DNA from 2 places in the Brevundimonas sp. GCM10030266 genome. Region 1 is predicted to be linked to the other one. Evidence: riboswitches for the same ligand, from Rfam matches in the RefSeq annotation. Region 1 holds a riboswitch; the other holds the start of a gene.

Region 1 (4,957 bases):
CGTCAGAGCACCTCCGTCTATCACCACACTGGCCGCCAGTTCTATCTGGGCGCCCGCTATCGCTTCTGATCACTCCTGAACCGAAGCGCACTTTCGCCGCCGACCGGGCCCCCGGTCGGCGGCGTTTCTTTTTCAGGCGTTCAGCAGATCGATCAGGTCGGCCCAGACGCTCTCGGTCGTCGGGATGCGCCCCGCGCCGCGACCGCGCGCGGTGAAGACGCGGCCGTCGCCGGTGGTCACCCGCAGGGCGTTTCCCTCGTCCGGCAGGTCGGCGAAGAAGGCATCTCCATCAACGGCGGCCAGGGCCACGCCCGCGCTGTCGGTGCGCAGGTCCAGCCGGGAAATCTGGCGGACGCGACCGGGGAGGAGCGCCGCGTCCGCCGACAGGGTCTCGCGAGCGATACGCTCCGGCGAGATCCCGTCATCAAGGGCCTCATGCGCCAGGATGGCCAGCTTGGCCGCGGCGTCGAGGCCCGACAGGTCCGCGGTCGGGTCTTCCTCGGCGAAGCCTGCCTCGCGCGCGGCGATCAGGGCCTCGTCGAAGGCCACGCCGGCGGCCAGTCGGTTGAGAATGAAGTTGCAGGTGCCGTTCAGCACGGCCTCGATCCGCACGACCGGGCCATGCTTGCGGGCGCGGCGGACGGTCTCGATCAGCGGCGAGCCGCCGCCGACGCTGGCGGAGTACAGCAGGCGGGCGTCATGCGCTTCCGCCAGCGCGGTCAGGGCCGCCAGATCGCTTCCGACCGCCTGCTTGTTGGCGCTGACCACATCGACGCCGCGCGACAGGGCGGCGCGGATCAGGGCCAGGCCAGTGGACGCGTCCGAGATCGCTTCCACCAGCACATCCGGCTCGCGCGCCAGCAGGGCGGCGGGATCGGCCAGCAGCAGCGGCTTCGATACGGCCGGATCGCGCGGCTTGTTAGGATCGCGGACCAGCACGCCGACCACCTCGAACCGGTCGTCGCCCAGCAGGCGGGCCAGCACGCCGCCTCCCACCACGCCACAGCCGGCCAGCGCCACGCGCAGCGGACGCTCCGGCGCGGGCCGGGTATGGGCGACAGCGACTTCCGGCCCGGCGACGATGGAGGCCGGCGCGTTCAGCAGCGCCTGTCCCGGAGCGGGCAGGGCGGTGGTCACGCCGATGGCGTCCAGCGCCTCGGCCAGCCGGGCGGAGGCGTCCGCGCCGCCCGAGGCGACCGCGACCACGCGACGGCCGCGGCGCACTTCGCGATAGACCGCGCTGGCGGCTTCGGCGACATCGGCGACGTCCAGCTGAAGCAGGGCGACCGGCTCGTCATGGGCGTGTTCGGAGACCGCGCCGGTCACGACCGGGCGGGGCAGGGGCAGCGATGCGGCGGTCATCAGGCGGCCTCGGCTTCCAGCGTCGTCGCCACGATCACGGCGTCCAGCGCCGCCGACAGGTCGGCCAGCAGATCCTCCGGATGCTCCAGCCCGATGGACAGGCGCAGCAGGCCGTCGGTGATGCCCGCCGTCTCGCGCGCTTCCGGCGTCATGGCCGCGTGGGTCATCAGGGTCGGGTGAGCGATCAGGCTTTCCACCCCGCCCAGCGACTCGGCCAGGGTGAAGACCTCTAGCTGGTCCACGAAGGTGCGCACGGCGTCGATGTCGGCCAGTTCGAAGCTCAGCATGGCGCCGAAGCCCTTCTGCTGACGGGCGGCGATCTCATGGCCCGGGTGGCTCTTCAGGCCCGGATAATTGACGCGCTTCACCGCCGGGTGGGCGTCCAGCCATTCGGCCACGCGGCCCGCTGTCGCCTGCTGGCGCTCGACGCGGGCGAACAGGGTGCGCACCCCGCGCAGGGTCAGATAGGCGTCGAAGGGCGAACCGGTCACGCCCAGACAGTTGGCCCACCAGGTCAGCTGTTCCAGATCGGCCTGATCCTTCGCCACCACGGCGCCGCCGACCACGTCCGAGTGGCCGTTGATGTATTTGGTGGTCGAGTGGATCACCAGATCGGCGCCCAGTGCGATGGGGTTCTGCAGGGCCGGCGACAGGAAGGTGTTGTCCACCGCCGCCTTGCAGCCGACGGCGTGGGCGCGGGCGCAGATGTCGGCCACGTCCACCACGCGCATCAGCGGGTTCGACGGGGTCTCGATCAGGATCAGTTTCGGGTTCAGGGCGAAGGCGGCGTCCAGCGCCTCGCGATCGTTCTGGTCGACGAACTGGACGTCGAAATGATTGCGGCGCGCCCGGGCGCTCAGCAGGCGGTGAGTGCCGCCGTAGAGGTCGTGCGGGGCCAGCAGCAGGTCGCCCGGCTCCAGCGACGACAGGGCCAGATCCACCGCCGCCATGCCCGTGGCCGTGATCACGGCGCCCGCGCCGCCTTCCAGCTTTGCCAGTGTCTCGCCCAGCACGTCGCGGGTGGGGTTGCCCGAGCGGGTGTAGTCGTACTTCCGCTTACCCTCGAGCCCGTCGAAGCTGTAGTTCGAGGACAGGTAAAGCGGCGGCATCACCGCCCCGTGCGCCGGATCGTTGTTCACACCGTGCCGGGCGGCGGTGGTACAGGGATGGGCTTCGCTGGAACAGGTCATGCGGCGATCTCGTCAGGCTGGCGGGCGTACAGGGTGGAAAGGGCGTCGTGGAGCGTGCGGCCGACCAGCTCGCGCTCCTTCAGGAAGGCGTCGTGGCCGAAGATCGAACCCGCCTCGTCGAAGCGACGCAGGGCAGGGGCGCGGGCGGCGAGCTCGCGCAGGTCCTCGATCGGCACCAGACGGTCGCTGGTGAACCCCAGCAGGGTCAGGGGGCACTGGATGGCTTCCGGCGCGACCGCGTGGCGGTCCAGCGAGTCGGACAGCGAAATCCAGCGGTCGGCGCTGGTGGCCTCGGCGTAGTCGGCCCCGCGCGAGATCAGGTATTCGCACACTGGATAGGCTTCGCCGGCCCGCTCCGGCGCGGTGGTGGCGAAGCGCCAGTCGAACTCGTCGGCGGTGCGATAGGTGGTCATGGCCAGCTCGCGGGCCAGCGAGATGCCTTCCGCCTCACGGCCGCAGTCGCGGGCGAAGGCCAGCACGCGGCGCTGCACCCCGCGCCAGGCGGTCGCCGCCGGATGGGCGCGATGGGCGGCCGAGATGACGACCAGCTCGCCGATCCGCTCCGGGAAGGTCGCTGCGAAGGCCTGTCCGATGCAGCCGCCGTAGGAGGCGCCGACGAACGCATCGACCCGCGCTTCGCCCTGGGCGTCCAGCAGCAGGGCCAGCAGGCGGGCCTGATCGGCGGTGGTGATGGTCACGGCCGGATCGGTCCGGCCCGGCAGCAGGTCGACCGCCAGCACACGGACGCGATCCAGATCGACCGGTCCGCCGTGACGCACCGCCCACGACCACCAGCGCGCGGCGAAGCGGCCGCTCGAGATGCCGCCGGCGACGACCACCAGCGGACCCGACGCCGGGCCGTGGATGCGGCCGACGATCTCGTCCGCCGCCAGACGCTCGCCCGAGGCCAGCCGGAAGTCGGCCGGAATCGCGGCCGTCACGTCACGGCCGGGCGCCTCGTCGATGATCCATTCGGTGGTGGACGCCACTGTCCGCTCCGGTTCCGCTCAGCGAAACCGATGGGGCGAACCAGCTCTTGCGAAGAAAGACCCGTGAAGTCGTCTGGCCCCGTCAGGGACCACTCGCTTCACTCATCTCTCGCGGCTTCCGAAGACGCCCCGCAGGAGTTGGCACCATCTCCAGGGATCGGGTGGATCACTGGAAGGTTGCCCCGGCGTCAAAGGGCCTATCCCTCAGCCGGTCTTGATGAGTGTCCTTACGGTGACGAACGCGAAGCGGGTCGTCAATCCCCCAGGATTGCTGCGATCGCAAATTCACAAGCTTGGCCTTAAACGGCAATATCAATCCTCTTTTAGCAAGAAACGAGCATCAAAAATGCTCAACTCGGAGTCAGGTGCGCTACAGTCGCAACAAAGTTTCCTGAATCATTGTCCGGCCACTTGCGCATTTCGCAAGTGCGGTAAACAGTTCGCAAATGCGTAATGTTATCCATTTGGGGAACTGAGATGACTCGACTTCGCAGCGGCCTGGCTCTCGGGCTCGGCCTTCTGGCCACACTGATTGCATCGGGGGCCAGTGCGGCGCCCGCCCTTCTGGCCCACCAGGTTCCGCTGGAACTGGACGGCGCCGGGACGGCCTGGCTGTCCACCTCGACGGCCCTTGTTCTGCTCATGACCCTCCCGGGTCTGGCGCTCTTCTACGGCGGCATGGTGCGCCGCAAGAACGTGATCGCGACGATCACCCAGTCGGTCGGCGTCTTCGCCGTGGCCACCCTGGTATGGTTCATCGCCGGCTATTCCATCGCCTTCGGTTCGGCCGGCGCGCTCGGCGGCTACCCGGCCGAGACGGTCAACCAGTTCATCGGCAGCTTCGACGCCATCTTCCTGAACGGGGTGGGCATGGAGACGGCGCACAGCCTGCTGCCGGGGATCCCGGAATTCGTCTTCCTCAGCTTCCAGCTGACCTTCGCCATCATCACGCCCGCCCTGGTCACCGGCGCCTTCGCCGAGCGACTGAAGTACACGGGCCTGCTGCTGTTCACGGCCCTGTGGTCGCTGCTGGTCTATGCGCCGATCGCCCACTGGGTCTGGGGCGGCGGCTTCCTCGGCGGCGCCGGGGTGCTGGACTTCGCCGGCGGCGCGGTCGTGCACGTCAACTCGGGCGTGGCCGGTCTGGTCTGCGCGCTCTTCCTCGGCGCCCGCAAGGGCTACGGCAAGGAGCCGATCATCGCTCACAACCCGGTGCTGACGATGATCGGCGCCTCGCTGCTGCTGGTCGGCTGGATCGGCTTCAACGCCGGCTCGGCGGGCGGCGCCAACTCGCTGGCGGGCGTGGCCCTGATCAACACTATCCTGGCCGCCGCCGCCGCCTCCATCACCTGGAAGATCGTCGAGGTCATCGAGAAGAAGAAGGCGTCGCTGATCGGCGTGCTGTCCGGCATCGTC
Region 2 (4,957 bases), on a different contig from region 1:
CCGAGGGCTGATACAAGACGAAGCATGGGGAGGTCTCCGACGGTCCAGTTAGGGTCTCGACCTACCCATGGCAACGCTTCGCCCAGAAGTTTTCAACGGCTGATGACTTGAGGTCTCCAGCGGGCGCCACGAAGGGCGGCTTTTCGTGGGTCAGGGCAGGGCCGCAAGCGCCGTCGCTCAATCCCACCCGGCGCGATCTGTCAGCGCCCGGTCGATAAGATCGGCGGGGATGACCGGCGACTGATCCTCGCCTGCCTCCCGGATGACGGCGCCCAGCGTCACTGTTTCCCGCGGGCCGGGCTCGGGCAGGTCGAGGATCAGGGGCGCGCCGGAGCGTTGGTTTGCGCCACGCCCCACGGGGCCCAGATCGAAGCTTACGTGTCCGAAGGTTTGCCGTCCGCCTGCCGACTGGCGGCCCGCGACTAAGGCGATGCCGACCTTCACCTCGCCGGACCCGCGCTGTCTGAACAACGGTCGGTCCAGTCGGGCATAGGCGGGAGCGATCTCCGCCCGGGAGCTCTCGACGAACCGGACATCAAACCCGGACACCGCGTCCTTGTGGCCCAGGGTCGGGCCGCGCAGGACGGTCAGACAGAAGCGGTCCCCCGCAACGGGGCGGTACAGGATCTGGGCGCTCCGGACCCTGTAGGTGGCGCTGGCCTGTTCGTCTGACCGGTGATCAACGACCGACGCGTCGGTCCTGTCGGTGTTGATCGCCAGTGCGATTCCCCGATCCGGATTCTCGAAATCGCAGCCGGCGTCGGAGCGCGGCCACAGGATCACGGCGACGTGGGATGTGGCTGGCGGCGGCGTGGTCGCACATCCCGCTGCGCCAACGCAGGCGAGGCCAAGACCGAGAACAGACAGACGCATCCCACCCTCTCCAAAATGAGGGGCTCGCCCCCTCCGCCCTGCATCCTATTCAGGACGTGCAAGAACCACCATACGTTGCGTGGGGCTTTCGCGTCGTCAGATGGCGATCTCCAGGTCAGGTCTCCAGCGGCAGGGTCGGTCGGGTGTTCGGGTAAATCCGTTCGATGTCTCCGCCCGCCGCCGTCGCAGACCTCGGCATCCGGAAGGCGTTCACCGGTTGGGTGTCGCCGATCCACAGGGCGTTGATCAGATGGTCGGCGTAAGGGTCGTCGGTGTTCGGGTGGATCAGGATCTTCAGTCCGAGGTGGTTCAGCATCAACCAGGGGATCACGGTCGGGACCTGATCCGAACTGAAGCCGAAATAGAAGGACGGGGTGGTGTGCGAGCCGCGCGGTCCCTCGTTCCACTCGCCCAGCTCCACCCGGAACCGGTGGATGACCCAGTCGCGCAGCCGGGCCGCGCGATAGGCCGTGTCCTCATCGAAATAGATGTGGGCGTGGTAGCTGCTGATCTCGGTCCAAGGCCGCGGCGACGCCGGAAGCTCGACGCCGCGGGGCAGGGGGTCGGGCGGCGGCTTGGGATGCGCGCCCCAGGGACTGAGGGGGCTTTCGTCACCGACCTGGGCCGCGGCCTCGGGCGCGGTCGCGGCGACCGAAGCCGCCGCGACCGCCACCCCGCCGCCCAGAAGCAGCGCGCGCTTCGTGGGACTGACGCTCATCGGATCACCAGCTCAGGGCCACGCGGGCGTAGACGTAGCGGCCGTTGAAGCCGAACGGCGAGTAGAAGGGGAAGCCCAGCACGCCGTTGCTGTTCAGCGAGACCGGCACGGCGTCCGGGTATTCGTCGAACGCATTGTCCACGCCCAGCGACAGGGCGACCCGCTCGCTGGCCTGGAAGCGCGCCTCGAAGTCGGCCACCACCTTGTCGCCGGTCGCGTAGTCAGCCGCGGCGGTCGAACCGGGCTGCAGCACGCTGGCGTAGTGGGTGGCCCGCGCGGTCACGCCCCAACGGCCATAGCTCCAGTCCGCCGTTCCCGAGATCTTGGTGTCCGGCGTGCCGTTCTCGATGGTCAGGATACGGCTGCGGGCGAACAGCGGCGGCACCGGGTTCAGCACGGACGACGAGGTCGGCAGGCGCTTCACCTCCACATCGTTGAAGTTGGCGGCCACGGTGAAGTCCCAGTCGCCAAAACGCTCCGTGCCCAGGCGATAGCGGCCGACGATGTCGATCCCCTTGGTGGTGGTGTCGACCCCGTTCAGGAAGAAGCGCGCGGCCTGGACGCCCAGCGGGTCCAGCAGGCTGGCGACCTGCGGGCTGAAGCTGCGGTTGATCAGCTCCGACAGGACGATCTGGTCCTCGATGTCGATCTTGTAGGCGTCGATCGTCAGGTTGAAGTCACCCAGCCGGTAGACCGCCCCGACCGTGTAGTTGACCGAGGTCTCGGCATCGAGCGGCTGCGCGCCCAGCAGGCTGGCGACCGCGCTGGTGGCGGGGAAGGTGCCGGTCTCGACCACGGCGCCGTTCTGGATCACGGAGCTGGTCGAGGTGAAGAAGGACTGCTGCAGCGACGGCGCCCGGAAGCCGGTCGAGACCGAGCCGCGCAGGGCGAACGACGGCGCGAAGTCGTAGCGGGCCGAGATCTTGCCAGTCGTCGAGGTGCCGAAGTCGGAATAGTCCTCGTAGCGAACGGCGCCCGCGACGGTGAACTGTTCGGTGATCGGGGCCTCCACATCGATAAAGACGCCGACAGCGGTGCGGTCCTCGTCCACCTCGTTGGACGGCTGGAAGCCCGGGAAGCCCTGGGCGCCGCCGGCTAGCGCCGTGTTCGAGCCCAGCGGGCCGCGATTCCAGGATTCCGGCTGTCCGGCCTGGATATCATAGGTCTCGCGGCGGGCCTCCAGACCCACGGCCACGTTCAGCGGCGCATACAGGCCGATCTCGAACTGGCGGGCGAGGTCGGCGCCCAGCACCAGCTGGTCATAGATCAGCGAGCCGGAATCGAAACTGGTCGGCGACGCCGCGCCATAGGTGGCGTTCAGCGAGTTCTCGGTGCGGAAATCCAGCGCGTTGCGGCCGTAGACCAGGTTCACATCGGCGTCCCAGCCGCCGATCGAGCCACGCAGGCCCCCGGCTGCGGACAGGTCCTGCGAGTTGACGGCGATCTTGGGCAGGAAGCCGTCGGGATAGAGGGCGGCGACATTGTTCACATTGGAGGCCAGACGCGGGAAGGCGGCGCTTTCGCTGTCGCGATCCTGGAAGCCGGCCCAGCCATAGGCCTCCCAGCCATTGCCCAGCGGGGCGCCGGCGTTGGCGAAGACGGTCCATTGCTCGACCTGCGGGTCACCGAAGCGGGCCGTGATGGCGTTTGGGGTCACGCGCGGGTCCAGATCGGAACGATTGGTCGGGTCGCGCTGCAGGTATTCGGCGCTCAGGGTCAGATAGCCGTCCTGGCCCAGGCCGAAGCCCTGCCAGGCCGAGGCGGTGACGGTGCCGCCGTCCTGCTCATCCCGGCTCCCGGCGCGGGGCGTGTCGATGGTCGTGTTGTACTGTCCGAAGGTGACGGTCGCGCCGCCCCCTTCGCGGGCCTGTCGGAGGCGAAGGTTGACGACCCCGGCGATGGCGTCCGAGCCGTACTGGGCCGAGGCGCCGTCACGCAGCACCTCGACGCGATCCAGCGCGCCGGACGGAATGGTGTTCAGGTCCACGGCGGCCGAGCCGCGGCCGACCGAACCGTTGACGTTGACCAGCGCCGAGGCGTGGCGGCGCGTCCCGTTGACCAGCACCAGCGTCTGGTCGGGCGACAGGCCGCGCAGGGTGGCCGGGCGGATCGAGTCGGTGCCGTCCACCACCGCCGGGCGCGGGAAGGTCAGCGACGGCACGGACTGGGCCAGGGCGGCCGCCAGCTCGGTCGTGCCCCGGTTCTGCAGGTCTTCCTGGGTCACCACGTCAACCGGGGCCAGGGTGTCCAGACGCGAGCGGTTGGGGACGCGGGTGCCGGTGACGACGATCTCGCCGATCTCGGTGGCTTCGGGTTCGGCGGATTGCGGGGTCGTTTGGGCGTTCGCGGCGCCGGCCAGCAGGGCGGTGGCCGAGGCGGCGGCGAACAGGGTGAAGCGGAAGCGGGTGGTCGCGGTCATGGGGATGTCTCGTTCTCGATGAGGCGCAGCTCTCCGGTCGGCGTCGCACGCAGCGATCGCCGGGGATCCGGGCTGGCGATGTCTTTGGTCAGTTCGGGCGGTGCGCCCGGCGGGTCAGCCGATTACAGCGAACGGCGACATCGCATCGAAAGGCCGCGGCACATAAGCGTACGCGGCGCACGGGCCTCGGCGGTGAGAACGGTCAGGGCGTTGGTCTTGTCAGCACGCATCGTCGTCTCCTGCATCATCAGGAACGCCAGCGGTGACAGATGGGGGGAGTCCGGCTTCGACCGGGCTCTCATCTGCCGCGACCCGGGGAGGGGTCCCGAAGGAGTTGGCACCTTACGGAGGTCCGCAGGTTGCCCCGACGTCAAAGGGCCTATCCCTCAGCCGGTCTCGATGAGCAGATGCGATATTGCGATGCGTCATAAATGCGTCAAGCGCAGGCCGGAAAAAAGTACGGCGGCGCAGGGTCGCCCCCGCGCCGCCGTGTCTTTCAGGCACCAGTAACGGTGTTAGGCTTCGCTGCCCAGACCGTCCTGTTGGCCGGCGCCGCCGGCGACCATGTCCGCGGCCTGTTCGGCGGCGGCTTCACGGTCTTCCTCGTAGGCCGACTTGATCACGTCCTCGCCCTTGGCTTGACGCTCGGCTTCGTCGGCCGAACGGGCGATGTTGATCTTGACGGTGGCCGAGACCTCGGCGTGCAGGCGGACCAGCACTTCGTGGACGCCCAGCGTCTTGATCGCCGTGTTGAGCACGACTTGCGAACGCTCGACCTTGCCGCCTTCAGCCTGGACGGCTTCAGCGACGTCGCGACCGGCGACCGAACCGTACAGCTGACCGGTTTCACCGGCCTGACGGATCATGACGTAGGTCTGGCCGTCGATCTTGTCGGCGACCTTCTGAGCGTCAGCCTTGTTCTTCTCGTTGCGCTGCTCGATGGCGGC

The links. A riboswitch is a leader RNA that binds a small molecule or an ion and turns the genes downstream of it on or off. The one in region 1 is predicted to bind S-adenosylmethionine.
Region 2: it holds a riboswitch for S-adenosylmethionine, as region 1 does, so the genes downstream of both, ACFQQC_RS17505 (TonB-dependent receptor plug domain-containing protein) here and ACFQQC_RS09625 (homoserine O-succinyltransferase) in region 1, are expected to answer to the same signal.

What each region holds. Positions count from the first base shown of each region.
Region 1 covers NZ_JBHTCY010000002.1:624,763-629,719, reverse strand. The annotation lists gene ACFQQC_RS09640 (TonB-dependent receptor) at 1-69, shown strand, start outside; gene ACFQQC_RS09635 (homoserine dehydrogenase) at 133-1,362, opposite strand; gene metB (cystathionine gamma-synthase) at 1,362-2,552, opposite strand; gene ACFQQC_RS09625 (homoserine O-succinyltransferase) at 2,549-3,541, opposite strand; SAM riboswitch class I at 3,641-3,765, opposite strand; gene ACFQQC_RS09620 (ammonium transporter) at 4,019-4,957, shown strand, end outside.
Region 2 covers NZ_JBHTCY010000006.1:57,034-61,990, reverse strand. The annotation lists gene ACFQQC_RS17520 (hypothetical protein) at 1-26, opposite strand, end outside; gene ACFQQC_RS17515 (hypothetical protein) at 178-873, opposite strand; gene ACFQQC_RS17510 (DOPA 4,5-dioxygenase family protein) at 989-1,591, opposite strand; gene ACFQQC_RS17505 (TonB-dependent receptor plug domain-containing protein) at 1,596-4,010, opposite strand; SAM riboswitch class I at 4,306-4,416, opposite strand; gene rplI (50S ribosomal protein L9) at 4,526-4,957, opposite strand, start outside.